2 linked regions of the Ensifer sp. PDNC004 genome follow. The protein of the gene in region 1 binds, or shares a complex with, the protein of each later gene. Links are inferred from orthologs where the notes say so. Each region holds a gene or a part of one and is shown on either strand. Other genes may lie near its edges. The genes, in order: trxA and trxB.

Region 1 (10,269 bases):
ACGAACGGACATTCGAAAGCGCGGCGCCGCCACCTCAGCGGCGACGCCTCGATCCGGGCCTATGAGCGCATTTACCCGGCGGATGGTTCCGTTAGCCGGATTCTGATGGATTCTCCGCGGCACAAGTCGGGCCCGATCCTTCAGGACGGAAAGTACTATCAGCAACTGGCGCACATCGCCGAGGATGTCGTTCCCTTCGTTGCCATCGACCAGATTCTTATTGCCCGTGGCTTTGCAGCGCCCGAAATCTACGCCCGCGATCTCGACCAGGGCATCCTCCTGATCGAAGACCTCGGCTCGGAGGGCGTTCTCGATGCGGACGGAGAACCAATCGACGAACGCTACATCGAGAGCGCGCGGCTGCTTGCCCGCCTGCACGCGGAACGCTCCGAGGCCGAGATCAGCGTCGAGCCGACTGTGATCCACCGCATTCCGGATTTCGACCGGGCGGCGATGAAGATCGAGACACGGCTTTTGACCGATTGGTATCTGCCCTGGAAACGCGGCGCGCCGGCAAGCGACGACGAGAAGCGCGAATATGGAGAGATCTGGGACGGCCTGATCGACCTCCTACAGACATCCGAAACGAACCTGCTGCTGCGCGATTTTCACTCGCCGAACATCATCTGGCGCGGGGAACGCGAAGGTCTGGACCGGATCGGCCTCATCGATTTCCAGGACGCAATGATCGGTCCGACCGCCTATGACGTCGCGTCCTTGGTTCAGGATGCCCGCGTCACCATCCCGCCTTCGCTCGCAAGCCGGATGATGGAGACCTATCTCGCCGAACGGCGCGCGGGTGGTAGCTTCGACGAGGCAATGTTCCTTCGCGACTGGCACCTGATGTCGGCGCAGCGCAACTGCAAGCTCGTCGGCATCTGGGTGCGGCTGATGCAGCGCGACGGCAAGCCCGGCTACATGAAGCACATGCCGCGCACTTTCGCCTATCTTAAGGCGGCGCTTTCACATGAATCGCTGAAACCCTTGCACGACTGGTGTATGAAGACCGGAATCCTCGTTTCCGAATCAGCGAACTGACAGAGAATCAATGTCGATCAGCAATGCGATGGTGCTCGCCGCAGGCCTCGGCACCCGTCTTCGTCCGATCACCAACACGATGCCGAAGCCGCTCGTCGAGATCGCCGGCAAGCCGATGATCGACTACGTCCTGGACCTCCTGGTGGAGGCCGGCGTCAGTACGGCCGTGGTCAACGTTCACCACTTCGCCGACCAGATGGAGGGCCACCTCGGCCGACGCAGTGCCCCGGAGATCGTGATCTCGGACGAGCGCGAGGCACTGATGAATTCCGGCGGCGGCCTTGCCAAGGGGCTGAAACTGCTGCCGGAAGGTCCGGTTCTGGTGATGAATGCCGATCTCTTCTGGGTCGGCGAGCCCAAGGGCAAGCCGAGCAACCTGACGCGCCTCGCCGCCGCCTTCGACGCGGAGCGCATGGATATGCTGCTCCTGTGCGTGCGCGACGAGGATACGACCGGACACAACGGCAAGCGGGATTTCTCGCTGGGTGACGACGGCAAGCTCACGCGCTACGCCGAAGGCCTGCCGAACCCGGTCGTCTATGCCGGCGCAATCGCGCTGCATTCCCGGCTCTTTGCCGACGCGCCCGACGACGCCTTCAATCTCAACATCTATTTCGATCGCGCCGCCGAAGAGGGCCGTCTTTACGGCCTGCTGCTCGATGGTCACTGGATGACGGTCGGAACGCCCGAGGCGATCGACGAAGCGGAGGCGGCGATCCGCCGCCACCAGCCGGAGGGATGAGCGTGCGTGGCCGCCGGTCCAACGTCTTCACTATCCCGCCCGGCCTCCCCTTCCTGAAGACGCTCGCCGAAAAGCTTTGTGACGGTAGCCTGACCCCGGACTTCCGCTACGACCCGGCCGATCCCCTGCCGCTCGCGGGCGTGACGATCTTCGTGCCGACGCGGCGCTCGGCCCGTGTACTCCGGTCCGAGTTCGTCGACCTGCTCGGCGGCCGCTCCACCATCCTGCCCACCATCAAGGCGCTCGGCGAGACCGAAGACGACAGCGGCTTCTTCGATGCCGAGGTGCCGGCGATCCTCGACCTGGCTCCGCCCCTTCCCGGCACCGCACGCCTGATCGAGCTTGGCCGGCTGATCCTCGCCTGGCGCAACCGGCTGCCGAAGGTGGTGCTCGACATTCATGCGGAGAGCCCGCTGATAGCGCCGGCAAGTCCAGCCGATGCGATCTGGCTTGCGCGCAACCTTGCCGACCTCATCGACGCGATGGAGACGGAAGAGCTCAACTGGGACAAGCTCGACAAGCTCGATGCCGGCGAACACGCGCTCTGGTGGCAGCTGACGCTCGAATTCCTGAAGATCGCCCGTAGCTACTGGCCGGAGCGGCTCGAGGAGCTGAAACAATCCTCGCCCGCGCGCCACCGCAACGCCATCCTGCAGGCCGAGACGCAGCGCATCGCCGGCGGCAAGATCGAAGGCCCGATCATCATTGCCGGCTCGACCGGCTCCATTCCCGCAACGGCAGCACTTATTGCCGCCGTGCAGAAGCTGCCCAATGGCACGATCGTACTGCCTGGCCTCGACCAGACTATGAGCGAGGCCGAATGGGACATGATCGTCGCTGATGCCGCCCTTGACGGCAGGCCGGACCCGGTAAGCCGCAGCCACCCGCAATACGGCTTCTACCGGCTGCTAAAGCGCATGGCCGTTCTGCGGCCCGACGTAATCACCTTGGCCAGCGCCGAGGTCGATCTCGACTTCCGGGCCGAGATCCTGTCGCACGCACTTCTGCCGGCCAAGGCGACCAATGCCTGGACCGAGATGCGTAGCGAACTGGATCCCGCGTTGCTGCAGCAAGCCTTCCAGGATGCAGCCCTCATCGAAACCGCCAACGAACGCGAGGAAGCGGCCGCGATCGCGGTCGCCTTGCGGCTCGCGCTCGAAGGCAGCGACGAGAGCCAGGCGGCGCTGATCACGCCGGACCGCAATCTCGCACGGCGGGTCGGCGCCGAGCTTGCCCGCTTCGGCATCGAGGCCGACGATTCCGCCGGTACGCCTCTCATCGCGACGCCACAGGGCAGCCTGCTGCGGCTGCTGCTGGAAGCATGCCTGCGTCCCGGCGATCCCGTGCCGTTCGTCGCGCTGCTCAAGCATCCGCTGGCCCGCTTCGGGCTTTCCCGCGACAGGATGCGCGAAGGGGCCGACGCGCTGGAACGCATGGCACTGCGCGGCAGCACCGCGACGGTCGATCTGCTGGCCCTCGAAGCTGTGCTCGACGTGGCGATCGTCCGGCACAGGGCCGATCGCCACCCGCCGGAATGGCGCATCGGAATCGGTGATGACGCGCTTCAGGCCGCCCGCGACGTGGCGGCGAAGATCAGTCTCGCGGTGGCACCGCTCGCCTCCGCGCTTACGCGCAGCCGGGACGGCAGCCGCGTGTTCTCGGACGAATTTACCTTTGCCGACTGGGCGATGCGCACCGGCGAGGCCCTGGAAGCAGCCTCAGCCGACGAGCGTGGCGACCTCGGGGGGCTTTGGTCCGGAGAGGCCGCCGATACGCTCGCAACCCTCCTTCGCGGCATCATCGAAACCGACGGCCAGATGACTGCGGACGGGCCGCAATGGTGCGATGTCGTCGAGGCACTGTCGGCCAGCGCCTCGGTCAAACCGCGCTCCATGCGCCATCCGCGGGTGTTCATCTTCGGCGCGTTGGAATCGCGCCTGCAGAGCATGGACCTGGTGGTTCTCGGCGGCCTGAACGAGGGCAACTGGCCGGGCCAGACCGCCAACGATCCCTTCCTGTCGCGCACCATGAAGACCGGCATCGGTCTCGAGCCGCCCGAACGACGCATCGGCCAGCTTGCGCACGACTTCCAGATGGCCTGCGGCACACGGCGGCTGATCTTCACCCGCTCGATGCGCCAGGGCGCTGCACCGACTGTCGCCTCGCGCTGGCTGCAGCGGCTGCTGGCGCTCGGCGGCGAGCGGCTGACGCAAGTGCTGCATGCCAATGGCGCCGACTATCTCGCCTGGGCCCGCATGCTGGACGATGGCGGCCGCCAGCCGCTGGCCGAGCGCCCTGCCCCCAAGCCACCGGCAGACCTGCAGCCGCGCAAATACTCCTTCAGCGAAGTGTCACGACTGCGGCGCGACCCCTATGCGATCTATGCGCGACGCATTCTTCGGTTGCACCCGCTGCTGCCATTCAACAGCGACCCCGGCCCGGCCGAGCGCGGCACGCTCTACCACCAGATCGTCGAGCGTTTCGTGCGCTCCGGCGTCGATCTGATGTCGCCGTCGGCCGAAGAAATCATGCACCGGCTGCTGAACGAGGCTTTTAACGAGGCGCGACTGCCCACCCATATCGACACGATCTGGCGTCCACGCTTCGCGGCCGTCGGTCTGGCCTTCATCAAATGGGAGCGCGAACGCGCACGCTTCATCCGCCGATCGCGCACAGAAGTCGCGGCATCGATGGAACTCGGCGTCGCCGACATGCGGCTGACCGGCATTGCCGACCGGCTCGATACGCTAACCGACGGCAGCGTCGAGATCATCGACTACAAGACCGGCTCCAGCCCATCGACCAAGGAGGCGCGCGTGCTGCTCGACCCGCAGCTCGCGCTGGAAGCGGCCGCGCTCAAGGCCGGCGCCTTCAAGGACATGCCGCCCAGCCATCCGCAGTCACTGCTCTATGTCCGGCTCAAGCCCGGCGCGCGCTTCAAATCGGAACCGGTCAACAACGAAGGCAGCAAGTCGAAGGAGACGAAGTCGGCCGATCAGCTTGCGGACGAGTCGCTTGCCGAACTCAGGAAGCTGCTGGCTGCGCTGCTCTCCGGAAAACATGGCTTTGCCTCGCGCGTGATTGTTCAAAAGGAGCGCGATTATGGCGGCGAATACGACCATTTGGCGCGCGTAGCCGAATGGTCGGCGGCCGACAGCGAAGAGGAGGATGGCGATGAGGGATGACAGCCTCGGCCCCGAGCAGGCGACGCCGCAAGGCTGGCTCGACTGGACCTCGCGCCGGCAGTCGCTGGCCTCGGACCCGGACCGCTCCGCCTGGGTGTCGGCCAATGCCGGCTCCGGCAAGACCCATGTGCTGACCCAGCGGGTGATCCGGCTGCTGCTTGCCGGCTGCCGCCCATCGGCGATCCTCTGCCTCACCTATACCAAGGCGGCGGCGTCCGAAATGTCGAACCGCGTCTTCGAACGGCTGGCCGAATGGGTAACGCTCGACGACGCGACGCTGGAAAAGCGGATCGAGGCGATCGAGGGCGAACGGCCTGGGCGTTTGAAGCTGCAGGAGGCGCGCCGCCTGTTCGCACGCGCGCTGGAGACCCCGGGCGGCCTGAAGATCCAGACGATCCACGCCTTTTGCGAGGCGCTGCTGCACCAGTTCCCGCTGGAGGCCAACGTCGCCGGCCATTTCTCAGTTCTCGACGATCGCGCGGCTGCGGTTCTGCTGGCCGATGCGCGCCGGCTGCTGCTGACCGCGACTGCGGCCAAGGACGATCCGGCGCTTGCCCACGCCTTTGCCACCGTACTCGACATCGCCGACGATACCGGCCTGGAAAAACTGCTGGCCGCAATCGTCGGAAACCGAACCGCGATCCAGGTCTTCCTCGAACACGCCGACGGGCTCGGCGGCACGGAGGCCGAGCTGCGCCGGGCGTTGAAGCTAGTCCCGGGGGAAAGCGTCGACAGCGCCATGGCGACGATCTGGCCCTTGGCGGGTCTGAACGGCGCGGCGCTTGAGCGGTACTTCTCGCTCGCCGCCAGCGTCGGCGGCACGAAGGTGCTCGACTTCGCGGAGGGACTGCGGACCGTTTCGAAGATGACGGACCTCGGCGCGCGCTATGACGGCCTGCGTCATCTGTTCTTCACCGGCACCGGCAAGCCGCGGGCGCAATCCGCCTTTCTCAACAAGGCGATGCAGCAGGCTGCCCCCGATCTCATCGACCTCTTGGACGAGGCCTACCGCCATGTCGTCGCCAGCATCGATCACATCAGCATCCTCCGGATGTTCGAGGCGACGCTGGCGGCGTTGACGCTCGCCGAGCGCCTGAATGCCGACTATGAAGAACTGAAGCGGCGGCGCAGCCAGCTCGATTTCGAGGACCTGATCAACCGAACGGCAGCACTCTTTGCCCGCGGCGATGTCAGCGCCTGGGTGCACTACAAGCTCGATCAGGGCATCGACCATATCCTCGTCGACGAGGCGCAGGACACCAGCCCGGCGCAGTGGACGATCATCCAAGCGCTGGCTTCGGATTTCTTCTCGGGCGAGAGCGCACGCGGTGCGGCCCGCACGATGTTTGCCGTCGGTGACGAGAAACAGTCGATCTACTCGTTCCAGGGTGCGCGTCCGGAGCGTTTTTCGCGCGAGAGCCAGGAGACCGAACGGCGGGTGCGCGACGGCGGCAAGGCTTTCGAGCCGATCCGCCTGCAGCTCTCCTTCCGCTCGACCGTCGACGTGCTGTCGGCCGTCGACGCCGTCTTTGCCAATCCGGCGCATGCGCGGGGCCTCAGCGCCCGCAGCGAGCCGGTGGTGCATGCTTCGAACCGCATCGGCCATCCCGGCGCCGTCGACATCTGGGACGTGATCGCCGCCGAACCGGTGGATACGGACGAGGAATGGACCGCCGCCTTCGACGCGACACCGGAGAGCGCGCCGGTCAATATCCTCGCCCGCCGGATCGCGGCCACGCTGGAAAGCTGGATCGGCAAGGAGACGATCGTCGAGAAGGGAGTTCGCCGGCCGATGCGTCCGGGCGACGTCATCGTGCTGGTTCGCAAACGCGACGCCTTTGTCAACGCGCTGACGAGAGCGCTCAAGCGCCGCAACAACATTCCCGTCGCCGGCGCCGACCGGTTGGTGCTCACCAAGCATATTGCCGTGCAGGACCTGCTCGCCCTCGGGCGGTTCGTGCTTTTGCCGCAGGACGACCTGTCGCTGGCAGCGCTGATGAAGAGCCCGCTGTTCAACCTCGGCGAGGACGCGCTGTTCGAACTCGCGGCCCGGCGCGGCGAGGGCGAAAGCCTTTGGCAGCGGCTGCAGCACGAAGCCGATGACGGCATCCTGTTTCACCAGACGGCGCGAACGCTGAAATCCTACATGGCGCTCGCAAGCCAACTGGCGCCGCATGACTTCTATGCCCGCGTCCTCGGCATGCATGGCGGCCGCGCCGCCTTTCTCGCGCGCCTTGGCACCGAGGTCAGCGACATTCTCGACGAGTTCCTGACCTTCGCGCTCGACCAGGAGCGAAGCGGCCTGCCCGGCCTGCAAGCCTTCGTCTCGACGCTGGAAATGGAAGCACCGACGGTCAAGCGCGAGCAGGACAAGGAACGCGACGAAGTCCGGATCATGACCGTGCACGCGGCCAAGGGCCTGGAAGCGCCGGTCGTCTTCCTCGCCGATGGTGGCGGGGCGGCGTTCAGCAACCAGCATGTGCCCTCTCTCCGCTTTCTGGAACTGACCCAGAGGGATGGCACCGTCCTGCCGCTTCCGGTGTGGCGCGCGCCGGGCGCGGAATCGAACTCGCTCATCAGCGCCGACGGCGAGCGCCTGAAGACGCTGGCAGAGGAGGAATATCGTCGCCTGCTCTATGTCGGCATGACCCGCGCCGCCGACCGCCTGATCGTCTGCGGTTATCGCGGCCAGCGGGCCGTTGCCGATACATGGCATGCCATGGTGCAGGCGAGCCTTGCCGGAGATGAAAGCAGCCGCGGCTACCCGACCAGCTTCCATGCCGGCGGCGAGGAATGGTCCGGCCATGCCTGGCGCGACAAACAGCTTGAGCGCGATCTACCCTCCGGCGATGCACGCTCGGCCGATTCCGGCCGTCCCACCACCACGCTGCCGAAGGCGCTTTCGACGCCGTTGCCGCCGCAAAAGCGGCTACCGCGCCCGCTCACCCCTTCCGGCGTCGGCATTGCGGTCGACGAGGATGACGGCGATGCGCTCGTCGGCTCGGCTCTTTTCTCGGAAAAGGCGCCGGCAAATCTCTCGATGCTGCGGGGCGCCATCCTGCACCGCCTGCTGCAGGTTCTGCCCTCGATGGCGGGAGACGATCGCCGGGCCGCGGCCGAACGCTATCTCGAACGATCCGTGCCCAGCTGGCCGCCGGCACAGCGCGCCGCACTGATCGCCAGCATCGAAACGGTGCTCGCCCATCCGGATCTCGGCGCAGTGTTCTCGGCGAGCAGCCGGGCCGAGGTTTCGGTCATGGGCACGCTGACGCTCGGCAAGCGCGAGCACGCGGTTTCCGGCCGGATCGATCGGCTGGCCGTCGGCGATGGCGTCGTGACGATTGCCGACTTCAAGACCAATCGGCAGGTGCCGCCATCGCCTGGCGACATTCCCTTCGCCTATACGGCGCAGCTTGCAATCTACCGGGCGCTCCTGCAGCCGCTTTATCCGGCGCATGCGTTTCGATGCGTGCTGATCTTCACCGAGGGGCCGGCAATCCACGTCGTTCCCGATCAAGCGCTCGACAGGAGCCTTGAAGACCTCGCGACAAAGTGAGATACCCGATATTGAAAATCCAGCGGTGCCTTCTCACATGAGACACAACATCTGGATACTGACATTCCGAACGCAAGGAGCAGCCTATGGCTACTGTAAAGGTCGATACGTCCAATTTTCAGCAGGAAGTGCTGAACTCCGCCGAGCCGGTGGTTGTCGATTTCTGGGCTGAATGGTGCGGCCCGTGCAAGATGATCGCGCCGAGCCTCGAGGAAATCTCGAACGAACTCGCCGGCAAGGTCAAGGTTGCCAAGCTCAACATCGACGAAAACCCGGAACTGGCCGCCCAGTACGGCGTTCGCTCGATCCCGACGCTCGCCATGTTCAAGGCCGGCGAAGTGGCCGACATCAAGGTTGGCGCCGCTCCGAAGACGGCTCTGTCCTCGTGGATCTCCACGGCGGTCGCATAAGGCGGATTCACCGCTGAGAATATTAAAAGCCCGGCATGCCGGGCTTTTTTCTTGTCTTCAATCCGGAAACGGGCTGGCTGAGCCAGACCTTGATCACTTCGGCGGCGTGCCGTTGTCGGCAAGCACGTCGCCCACCAGATAGAGCGAGCCGCCGATCAGGATGCGCGGCGGCGCCGGGTCTTCGTCGACCAGATTGGAGATGATCGTCAGCGCCTCGGCGACGGACGAGACCGCGGACGCCTCGAAGCCGACCGATGCGGCGTCGCTGGCAAGCGCCACCGGATCAAGCCCAGCATCGGAGCCGCGGATCGGAACGGTGAAGACCTGTTCAGCGAGATCAAGGAAGGCGCGGAAGTAGCCGATCGGCTCCTTGGTGTTGATCATGCCGATGATCAGGAACAAGGGTCGCGATTCGCGCTCCTCGAAGGTTGCCATCGCCTCGGCGATCACCTGGCCGGCACCGGGATTGTGGCCGCCATCGACCCAGATTTCCGCGCCAACCGGACCGTAATGCGTGAGTTTGCCGCTGGTCAGCCGCTGCAGGCGTCCGGGCCATTCGACGCCCGCAAGACCACGCTCGATCGCCGCTTCTGACACATCGAAACCGGCGGCCCGTACCGCGCGGATCGCCGCTGCGGCATTGGCATACTGGTGGCGGCCCGGCAGCTTCGGCAGCGGCAGGTCGGCGAGCCCGCCTTCGTCCTGATAGACGAGGCGACCGAACTCCTCATGCGCCATGAAATCCTGGCCGTAGACGAACATCGGGCAGCCGAGGCGCTCGGCGGTCGAGACCAGCACATCCCGGGCGGCCTCTTCCTCCTGCTGGCCGATCACCACAGGGCAACCACGCTTCATGATGCCTGCCTTTTCGGCGGCAATCAGCTCCACCCGATCGCCGAGATAGGCCTGATGGTCGAGCGAGATCGGCATGACGACCGAAACGGCCGGACGGGCAATGACGTTGGTCGCATCGAAACGACCGCCAAGGCCGACCTCGATGATCGCTACATCGGCCGGATGCTCGGCAAAGAGCACGAAGGTAACGGCGGTCAGGATCTCGAAGACGGTGATCTTCTCGCCGCCATTGGCTTCAGCAACGCGACGCACGGCATCGGCGAGAACGGGATCGCTGACGAGCTTCCCCTTGCCGCCCTTGACGCCCAGGCGATAGCGCTCGTGCCAGTTGACGAGATGTGGCGAGGTATGGACGTGAACACTGAGGCCGGCTGCTTCCAGGATCGCCCGAGAAAACGCGGTTGCCGAGCCTTTGCCGTTGGTACCGGCGACATGGATCACCGGCGGCAGGCGGTCCTGGGGATTGCCGAGAGCTGCGAGAAG
Region 2 (10,087 bases), 1.9 Mb from region 1 along the record:
CGCAAAGGCCGGGCTTACCGACCGCATCCGTTTCGTTGGTGAACATACCAACATTCCGGACTGGTACCGCGCGCTCGACCTTTTCGTTGCGCCGCAGCGCTGGGAAGGTTTCGGGCTGACGCCGCTCGAAGCGATGGCAACAGGCGTTCCTGTTATCGCGACCGACGTCGGCGCATTTTCGGAACTGGTCGTCGTCGGCGAGCAGGAAACCGGCACGGTGATCGCCGCCAACGATCTGCAGGCCATGGTCGAGGCGACTGCTGGCTTCATGGACGATGATCATCGCCGGACCTTGGCTGGCGCCAACGGTCTTGGGCTGACCCGCGCATCCTTTGCGATCGAGGGCGAGGCCCGCGCGATCAACGCCGTCTATGAACGCCTGATGCGTACCTGACAGGCTGCCACCGCGTGGCAGCCTCGCACTAAACTCTCTTAGCGCTTCGAAGCGAAGAGCTTCAGATAGGCGTCGGTGATCGCCTGCTTCGAGAACTGGTTCATCAGCGTCTCATGGCCGCGTTCGGCAAGACTTTCGCCCAGCGAGGGATCGCCCGCGATGCGGTCGATCGCCTGGGCAAAGCCGTCGGCGTCACCGATATCGACCATCAAGCCGTTTTCGCCGTCGCGCATGAACCATTGCGGTCCTTCCGACCGGCTCGACACGACAGGCGTGCCTTGCGCCCAGGATTCGAGGATAACGTTGCCGAGCGGCTCATGGCTCGATGCCATGACGAAGATATCCGAAGCAGCAAGGAAAGGCCGCGTGTCCTTCTGCCAACCGGCAAAGCGCACGCGCTTCGACACGCCGAGGTCGGCAGCGAGCTTTTCCAGGTTTGCCCGCTCCTCGCCATCGCCCACCAGCCAGAGATAGGCATCCGGCACCTTGGCGATCGCCTGGATCAGGGTGTGGAAGCCCTTGCGCGGGACGAAGCGCCCCATCGACATGACGACAGGCACGTTTTCAGGCGTGTCGAGCGTGGCGCGGCTGATCGGAGCGACCCGCTCGGTTCCGGTGAAGTTGGAAATCACCTCGACGTCACGCTTCCAGCCGATCTTGCGCACATGCTCGGCAATGCCCGGCGTGTTGCAGACGAGGCAGTCGGTGTTGCGGAAGTAGTCGAGCCGTAACGGATAGTCGCCGAGACGCGAGATCTTGATGCAGCCCTTGTAGTTGGGCATCAGGCGGCTGGCGCGCGGCATCCAGGCAAAGAGCGCGTCGGGCTTCTCGCGCCGCGCCATGCTGCTGACCTTCATCGGCAAGAGAATGCGGTCGAGCGACAGGTTGCGGAAGTTGCTTTCGATGATGCGCGTCGCGCCCTCGATGTCCTTCCGCCAGATGCGACCCGGCCGGATAACCGAGGTCTGCTCGACGCCGCGCTCGCCGAGCGCGTTGACCAGGTGGACGAAGAAGCGCTCAGCGCCGCCGTCCTTGCCGAAGTGAAAATGCATGACTTTCATGGAACCTCACCGCTGGTTCTGCCGCCGATCCATATCATCATGGTTCGGGTGGCGTTTCAGCGCGTGCCTCTGATAGATCTTGGCGGCAGTCAGGAAAGCGTAGACCGCCCCCGTCATCGCCTCGATGAAGCCTGGAAAGCCGCAGCGCCACAGGCCGTTACGGAAATAGAGCCGGAGGAAATAGAGCGGCGGGCTGAACAGCATCTTGTAGGGCCTCGCCGACTTGCCGGCGGCGAATTGCTGGTCGGCCTTCAGCGTCGAGTACTTGTTTTCCTTGAGGATCTGCTCGTCGATGATCAGCGGCCGGTAGTGCAGCAGGCTGCCCTTGGGAGCGGCGCCGACCGCGCCATCGGGCACGATGCCTTCGTGGACCTTCTGGTTAAGGTCGTAGCGGCCCCTGCCCTGGCGGATAAGCCGCAGGTTCCGTCGCTCGTGCGCGCGCTCCGGCGTGTAGCCATAGCCGATCAGGTAGGGCCTGCGCGCGACGCGCCAGCCAACCGTCTCCGGTGGCGCATCGAGCAGCGACGGCAGCAGCGCCTTCAGCGGTTCGTCCAGGCGTTCGTCGGAATCGATGTTGAAGCACCAGGGCTGCGTGCATTGATCAAGCGCGAACTGCTTCTGGCCGGCATAGCCCCGCCACGGCTCATGCAGGAAACGGATCGGCCAGCCCTTGTCGATGTAGGACTGCACGAGTGCCGGCGTTCCGTCGGTCGAGCCGGAATCGACGATGACGATTTCTGAGCATTGCTCGAGGCTCTCGATGCAATTGCCGAGATAGGCTTCTTCGTTCTGGCAGATGATGAAGGCGGACAGCGGAAGCTTGTTCATGGGCAGGCCTTAGATCTGGACGAGGCCGATATCCTTGACCTGGCGAATGGTCAGCATCGTGCGCACCGTGTCGACGCGTTCGTTGGCCGTCAGCACTTCGATGACGAAATCCTGGAAAGTCGTGAGGTTTTCGGCGACACAATGCAGCAGGAAATCGCTTTCGCCGGAAACCGTCCAGGCCTGCCGGACGATCTGCCATTCGGCGGTGGCGGCGGCGAAGGCCTTCAGATCGGCTTCCGACTGGCGCTTCAGGCCCACCATGCAGAAGGCGACGAGATCAAAGCCGAGTGCCGGAGCGTTCAGCAGCGCGTGATAGCCCTTGATGACGCCCGTCTCTTCGAGCTTGCGCACGCGCCGCAGGCACGGCGGCGCGGAGATGCCGACCCTTTGCGCGAGATCGACATTGGTCATCCGGCCATCACGCTGGAGCTCGCGAAGGATCTTGAGATCGATAGCGTCGAGCTCGACTTGTTTCGTCATGAACGTTCGTCCTTTTCGTGGTGACTTTGAGCGCGAGGCAAAGTCGAAAACTTGTGTCTACCGATGGTGAGGTTGCCCCGATCGTGGGCGACGTCGACTGATGCGTCCCTATCCCGGCGCTGCCGCGATCGTCTCGGTCGAGATTTTCGGCAAGGCGCGCTCGTCAAGGGCAAGGTCGTCTCGAGTCGGTGCGTGGCCGAGCGCAGCGCGTTCGCAGTGCAACCATGCACGGCCGGCATTCAACCCCATATGCTTCTCCAGCAAAGTGAATCCGCGTGAAATATCGTCAAACCCGCTGGACAACAAGGAGCCCGGCCGACTATTCGCGGGAAAATGGCGTTGGCGATGCCGGCAGATGTGCAAATAGAGGTGGACATCGTCAGAAGCGACACGAAGTGCGCTACACTGCCGCCGCGCGCCCCGGCGCGAGACGCGGATCGATGCCGGGCCGACGCCTGTGCCCTAAGCGCGTCATCTGGTGGCAAAAGCGGGCTTGAGGCTCAAGCACTTGTGTGTATCAGGCTGTGCGCTCTTGAAAGTCATGGTGGGGAATACCTAAAGTATGGAACGATTTCCCATTGACGCAATGGAATCGGATGGGGACGCAATCCTCTCCGATGAACGAAGGACAAGATTATGACTGCCCGTCACGTGAAAGTGCTGATCATCGGCTCCGGCCCGGCTGGCTACACCGCCGCCATCTATACGGCGCGCGCCATGCTCGAGCCCGTGCTGATCGCCGGCATGGAACAGGGCGGCCAGTTGATGATCACGACGGACGTCGAAAACTACCCGGGCTATGCCGATCCGGTCCAGGGCCCGTGGATGATGGAGCAGATGCTGAAGCAGGCGACCCATGTCGGCGCCGAGATCGTCAACGATCTCGTGACCGATGTCGACCTGTCGGTTCGTCCGTTCCGCATCAAGACCGACAGCGGCAACGACTGGACGGCGGACGCGCTGATCATCGCCACCGGCGCCAAGGCAAAGTGGCTCGGCATCGAGACCGAACCGACCTTCATGGGCTTCGGCGTCTCGGCCTGCGCCACCTGCGACGGCTTCTTCTATCGCAACAAGGACGTGATCGTCGTCGGCGGCGGCAACTCGGCCGTCGAGGAAGCGCTCTACCTGTCGAACCTCGCCAAGACCGTGACGGTCGTTCACCGCCGCGATTCCTTCCGCGCCGAAAAGATCCTGCAGGAGCGCCTGTTCGCCAAGCCGAACGTCAAGGTGATCTGGGATCACGAGGTCGTCGAATACCTGGGTGCGCCGGCCAAGCCGCCGATGCCCGCTTCCGTCAACGGAGTGAAGCTGCGCAACACCAAGACCGGCGAAACCTCCGACATGGTCACCGACGGCGTGTTCGTCGCGATCGGTCATGCACCTGCGGTCGAACTTTTCAAAGGCAAGCTTCGGCAGAAGTCCAACGGCTATCTCTGGACCGCAGCCGATTCGACGGCGACCGACGTGCCCGGCGTTTTTGCCGCAGGCGACGTTACGGACGACATTTACCGTCAGGCGGTTACGGCGGCCGGCATGGGCTGCATGGCAGCGCTTGAGGCCGAGAAATACCTGGCGGGTCATATGCCCGTCGCAATTGCAGCCGAATAGAAGCTGCGAATCGGGGTGGTGTCGCTGAGGCACCTCGCCCGTGTGGGAACAGATGCATCAGCCACGCCCGGAAGACAGGACCCCGTCTTCCGGAGTGGTTTCTTATGGGGGACTTCATGTCGCTGGACTGGGACAAACTGCGCATTTTTCACGCGGCGGCCGAGGCTGGGTCGTTCACCCATGCGGCAGACAAGCTTCATCTTTCGCAGTCCGCGATCAGCCGGCAGGTCAGCTCGCTGGAGCAGGATGTCGGCATCAAGCTGTTCCACCGTCATGCGCGCGGCCTGATCCTCACCGAACAGGGCGAGATCCTCTATCGCACCGCGCATGAAGTGCTGATGAAGCTCGAAAGCGTCAAGGTCCAGCTGAGCGAGACCACCGACAAACCGAGCGGCAAGCTGCGCATCACCACCACGGTCGGTCTCGGCCAGGGCTGGCTCACCGACAAGATCCAGGAATTCATGTCGCTGCACCCGGAGGTGCAGGTTCAGCTCATCCTCGACAACGAAGAACTGGACGTGAACATGCGCCATGCGGACTGTGCCATCCGCCTGCGTCAGCCGCAGCAGTCGGATCTCATCCAGCGCAAGCTCTTCACCGTGCACATGCACGTCTATGCAGCTCCGTCCTACATCAACAAGTATGGCGAGCCGCAGTCGGTCGAGGATCTCGACAACCACCGCATCATCACCTTCGGCGAGCCGGCGCCGAACTATCTGCTCGACGTCAACTGGCTCGAGATCGCCGGCCGCGATTCCGACAATCCGCGCGTGTCGCATCTGCAGATCAACAGCCAGACCTCGATCAAGCGCGCCTGCCTGCTCGGCATCGGCGTCGCCATGCTGCCCGACTATATCGTCGGCCGCGACCCTGGCCTCATCCAGCTGCCGATCAGCGCCGACATCCCGTCTTTCGATACCTATTTCTGCTATCCGGACGAGATGAAGAACGCAGCCAAGCTCAAGGTCTTCCGCGACTACATCGTCGCCAAGGCCCGCAACTGGAACTTCTAGCGCACTCCGCGCGAATGCTCATTTTCCGAGCATTTTCCCGAGTGGATGCCAACCTTCTGTTTTTGCATCGATATTACCAATGCGCCGGCTAAATTGTGCGGCGCATTTTTATTGTGCGCCGCAGAAATAGGCAGGGATGCGTGCATGACATGGCTGTCATGCACAGAAAATGATTGTTGCGCGCCCAAAAAAGCAGCATACCAAACTCAGCTGATGCATCTTTGGTGGCTTCTCCTCCCAGTGCCACCGCAGCAGCTGTTCCCCTCTGGAGGTTTAATTACCTTCACAACTTATAAGGGCCCAAGTCATCTTGTGGCCCTCTTTTTTTGTCTACTGTTAGATACAGGCGAACCGTGATGAAAATCACAGCCGGCTATTGAAAGCCGATACTTCGCTTCCCACATTAAAATGCAGCTGATGCATTCTTGGTGGCTTCTCCTCCCCGCCACCGCATTAGCTGTTCCCCTCTGGAGGTTCTTATTACCTTCACAACTACAAGGGCCCAAGTTTTCTTGAGGCCCTCTTTTTTTGCCTTCAGCACGCTCACGGTCTTGTGATTTGAATATCGTGTTTTAGCGATACATCTATCGATAAAATACGATACGGCGATATACGATGGATAGAGACGAAATCTTCAAGGCGCTTGCCCATCCCGTTAGGGTCAACATCCTCGCCTGGCTGAAGGAGCCGCAGCGCCATTTTCCGAGCCAGGAGCATCCGCTCGATCTCGGCGTATGTGCCGGCCAGTTCGAACGCTGCGGCCTGTCGCAGTCGACCGTTTCCTCGCATCTCGCTGTGCTTCAGCGCGCCGGCCTGGTGACCACCCGCAAGGTTGGCCAATGGATTTTCTACCGCCGCGATGAAGAGACGATCGCCGCCTTCCTCAAGAGCCTCGGCGATCTCTAAGACGCACCTTCTCCCCAAGCAGACCTCCTCCCTGAAAGGACCTCCCATGGCCTCGCTTTTCGACCCCATCACCATCGGCGACATCGCGCTGAAGAACCGCATCGTGATGGCGCCGCTAACCCGCAACCGGTCGCCGGGCGCTGTTCCGAACACCCTGAACGTGACCTATTACGAGCAGCGTGCGACGGCCGGCCTGTTGATCACGGAGGGAACGGCAATCACCCAGCAAGGCCAGGGCTATGCCGACGTGCCGGGCCTCTATACGCCGGAAGCGCTCGACGGCTGGCGCAAGGTGACGGACGCAGTGCATGCAAAGGGCGGCCGGATCGTCGTCCAGATGTGGCATGTCGGCCGCATTTCGCACGATTCTCTGCAGCCGGGCGGCGGCAAGCCCGTGGCGCCGTCGGCCATTCGCGCCAAGTCCAAGACCTATCTGGTCAATGCCGACGGTACCGGTTCCTTTGCCGAAACCTCCGAGCCGCATGCGCTGGAGATCGCCGAGATCAAGGCGATCGTCGAGGACTACCGCAAGGCCGCACGCGCCGCGATCGACGCCGGCTTCGACGGCATCGAGATCCACGCGGCCAACGGCTATCTCATTGACCAGTTCCTGCGTTCGGGTTCGAACCACCGCACGGACGCCTATGGCGGCTCGATCGAGAACCGCGCCCGCTTCCTGTTCGAGGTCATGGATGCCGTAACGAATGAAATCGGCGCCGGCCGGGTCGGCATCCGCCTTTCGCCCGTCACCCCCGCCAACGATGCCTTTGATCCGCAGCCGCAGCAGATCTTCGGCCACGTGGTCAAGAATCTCGCCCGCTATCCCCTCGCCTATATCCACATCATCGAAGGCGCGACCGGCGGCCCGCGCGACCACCAGCAGGGCGACCAGCCATTCGACTACGACGCGCTGCGTTCGACCTATGTGGCCGCTGGCGGCAAGGCTGCCTGGATGACCAACAATGGCTATGACAGGGCGCTCGCGGTGAAGACGGTCAAGGACGGCGAAGCCGACCTCGTCGCTTTCGGCAAGCCGTTCATCGCCAATCCGGATCTCGTCGAGCGGTTGAAGCGCGATGCGCCGCTCAACACGCCGGATCAGGCAACCTTCTATGGCGGTGGCGCCAAGGGCTATACCGACTATCCGGCCCTTGAACAGGTCGCCTGACACTCCCACATGGCAATGCTCCGCCTCCTTGGCGGAGCATTTGTCCTTGGGAATGAAGAGCTTATGTTTTCGCTATATTCAGAAAAATGGTCATTGCATCCTGACGGCGACGTCATCGTAACCCCCTCCAGCAGTCTTTACCCCGTCCGTTATCGCGGCCAGCAGGCAATGCTCAAGGTCGCCGAGGACCCGGAAGAGAAGTATGGCCGCCTGCCGCTGCTCTACTGGAACGGGCAAGGCGCCGCAAAGGTCTTTGAGGCCGATGGCGACGCGGTACTGATGGAGCGCACCGACAGCCGGCGCAACCTCTTCCACATGGCGATGACCGGAAGCGACGAGGATGTGACGCGCATCATCTGCCGCACCGTCGCCGCGCTACATGCGCCGCGCTCAACACCGGTTCCCGGCGATCTCGTGCCGCTCGACAGATGGTTCACCTCTCTGGAAACGGCTGCTCCCGCTCAAGGCGGGCTCTTTGCCCGTGCGCTCGAGGCGGCGAAAAGCCTGTTTGCCGATCCCGAACCGCCGGTCGTGCTGCATGCCGACGTGCACCACGCCAATATCCTCGATTTCGGCGATCGCGGCTGGCTGGCGATCGATCCGAAACGCGTGCTCGGCGATCGCGGCTACGACTACGCCAACCTGTTCTGCAATCCGGAACTGCCCCTGGTTACCGCTCCGGGCCGACTGCAGCGGCATCTGCCCATCGTCGCCAAGGAGACCGGGCTTCACCCGCACCGTATCCTCAACTGGGTGCTTGCCTATGCCGGGCTTTCCGCAGCCTGGTTCCTGGAAGACAACGACGAATTCGGTGTCGAGAACGACCTCGCAATGGCGCGGATCGCCATCGCCGAACTCGACCGCTAAGCTCACCCCGTCCGCAACAGAACGACGGCGTAGATACAGGTCTCTCCGCCGGCATTGTGGAAGACACAGTCCTGGGGCGGGCCGAGCTCCAGGCAATCCCCGACGCCAAGCGTATGGGTCTCCAGCCCTTCCACGAAGGTCAGGCGCCCTGCACTCACCCATATCCACCGGCGATGGAGCGCATAGGCGGATGCCGGGATCGGCACCTCGGCGCCGGGCGGAAGCTCGACCTCGACCAGCTCGAGCGGCTGGTCCGACATCGGCGAGACGTGGCGCCGGAGGTAGCCGGTCTGCGGATCGCGCCACACCGCCTGATCCTGGCGTCGCGACAGCCTGCCCTGGCTCATCTCGGCCCGCGCGATCAGGCTGGACATGGTGAGACCAAACGCACCGGCGAGCTTTGCCAGCAGCGTCGCCGTCGGGCTGCTGTCGCCCCGCTCTACCTTGTGGATCATCGCGCGCGAGACGCCCGAGCGTTCCGAAAGCTCGCTCAGCGACCAGCCGCGCGCCTCTCTTTCCAGACGAATTCGTTCACTGAGCCGTTGATCCAGGCTGTCCACTTTAGTATTCATATCGTAGTCATATAGTGAACGAATGCGAGGAGCAAGCATGCTGATCCGGGCGGCCACCCAAGACGATCTGCCGATCATCTGCGACATCTACAACGACGCCGTGGCGAACACGACGGCGATCTGGAACGATACCCTGGTCGATGTCGCCAATCGAACGGCCTGGCTGAAGGCGCGCACGGACGCGGGTTATCCGGTGCTGGTGGCGGTCTCGGACGAAGGCGATGTCATCGGCTATGCGTCCTTTGGCGATTGGCGCGCCTTCGATGGCTACCGCCACACGGTCGAGCACTCCGTCTATGTTCACAAGGATCGGCGCGGCGGCGGCATTGGCCGGAATCTCATGGAAGCGCTGATCGCCGAGGCCGAGCGGCTGGGCAAGCATGTGATGATCGCCGGGATCGAGTCGGAGAACGCAGCCTCGATCCGCCTTCATGCCCAACTGGGTTTCGAGGATACCGGCCGACTGCGCGAGGTCGGCACGAAGTTCGGCCGCTGGCTCGACCTGACATTCATGCAACTGGTGCTCCGGACGGGCTCGCCGCGCTAAGCCGCGGCGCCGCCTCGACAATGGTCGTTTGTCGAGGCGGCGGGAGATGCTATGAACCTCCAAGGACTGTTTCTGGAAACATTTTGACGTGGGTCTTCGGCAGAAGGTCAGATCGGGCGGCTGGGCACGTGTCGCGAAAGCGGCACTGGCGCTGGCTGTCAGCATCCCGTCGTTGAGCGCCTTCCCCGCGGCGGCTCGTATCGATGATCTCGCCCCACAGCCCAAATGCGTCTATTTCGGCCCGTCGGCCACCGACCCTGCCAAGTCGCTCTGCATCAGCAAGGAAAACTTCGCTCGCGATATCTGCGGCGTGATCGACCACTATGCGGCCGTCAACGACCTGCCCGCGGCTTTCTTCGCTCGCCTGATCTGGCGCGAAAGCCTGTTTCGGCCCAATGCCGTCAGCCCCAAGGGCGCTGAAGGCATCGCGCAATTCATGCCGGGAACGGCGAAGATGCGGGGGCTCAACAACAGCTTCGATGTGGTCGAGGCGCTCGGCAAGTCGGCGGAGTATCTGAACGAACTCAAGTCGCGCTACGGCAATCTCGGCTATGCGGCTGCCGCCTACAATGCCGGCGAGAACGGGCTCGAACGTTTTCTCGAGGTCGATTGGCTGCCGGCGGAAACACGCAACTACGTG

What was found.
Region 2: the proteins of trxA (region 1) and trxB are in contact, whole or in part, in a crystal structure (PDB 1F6M), measured with the Escherichia coli proteins. The link is inferred for Ensifer sp. PDNC004 from one-to-one orthologs.

The regions. Positions count from the first base shown.
Region 1 is NZ_CP070353.1:2,884,751-2,895,019, forward strand. The notes cover bases 7,319-10,269. They hold trxA (thioredoxin), read left to right. Parts: upstream 7,319-8,607; coding sequence 8,608-8,931; downstream 8,932-10,269. Other genes in these bases: addA (double-strand break repair helicase AddA), read left to right, coding at 7,319-8,521; JVX98_RS22370 (folylpolyglutamate synthase/dihydrofolate synthase family protein), read right to left, coding at 9,025-10,269. Also shown: tRNA (adenosine(37)-N6)-threonylcarbamoyltransferase complex ATPase subunit type 1 TsaE, read left to right, coding at 1-1,038; JVX98_RS22350 (nucleotidyltransferase family protein), read left to right, coding at 1,049-1,780; double-strand break repair protein AddB, read left to right, coding at 1,783-4,965; more of addA, read left to right, coding at 4,955-7,318. UniProt on the Escherichia coli protein: Participates in various redox reactions through the reversible oxidation of its active center dithiol to a disulfide and catalyzes dithiol-disulfide exchange reactions.
Region 2 is NZ_CP070353.1:951,747-961,833, forward strand. What follows is about bases 2,618-5,386. They hold trxB (thioredoxin-disulfide reductase), read left to right. Parts: upstream 2,618-3,399; coding sequence 3,400-4,374; downstream 4,375-5,386. Other genes in these bases: JVX98_RS12575 (Lrp/AsnC family transcriptional regulator), read right to left, coding at 2,618-2,763; JVX98_RS12585 (LysR family transcriptional regulator VtlR), read left to right, coding at 4,491-5,386. In the rest of the region: JVX98_RS12560 (glycosyltransferase family 4 protein), read left to right, coding at 1-394; JVX98_RS12565 (glycosyltransferase), read right to left, coding at 433-1,455; JVX98_RS12570 (glycosyltransferase family 2 protein), read right to left, coding at 1,462-2,283; more of JVX98_RS12575, read right to left, coding at 2,293-2,617; more of JVX98_RS12585, read left to right, coding at 5,387-5,387; JVX98_RS12590 (helix-turn-helix transcriptional regulator), read left to right, coding at 6,003-6,293; JVX98_RS12595 (alkene reductase), read left to right, coding at 6,340-7,461; JVX98_RS12600 (aminoglycoside phosphotransferase family protein), read left to right, coding at 7,525-8,328; JVX98_RS12605 (XRE family transcriptional regulator), read right to left, coding at 8,331-8,900; JVX98_RS12610 (GNAT family N-acetyltransferase), read left to right, coding at 8,938-9,447; JVX98_RS12615 (lytic transglycosylase domain-containing protein), read left to right, coding at 9,536-10,087.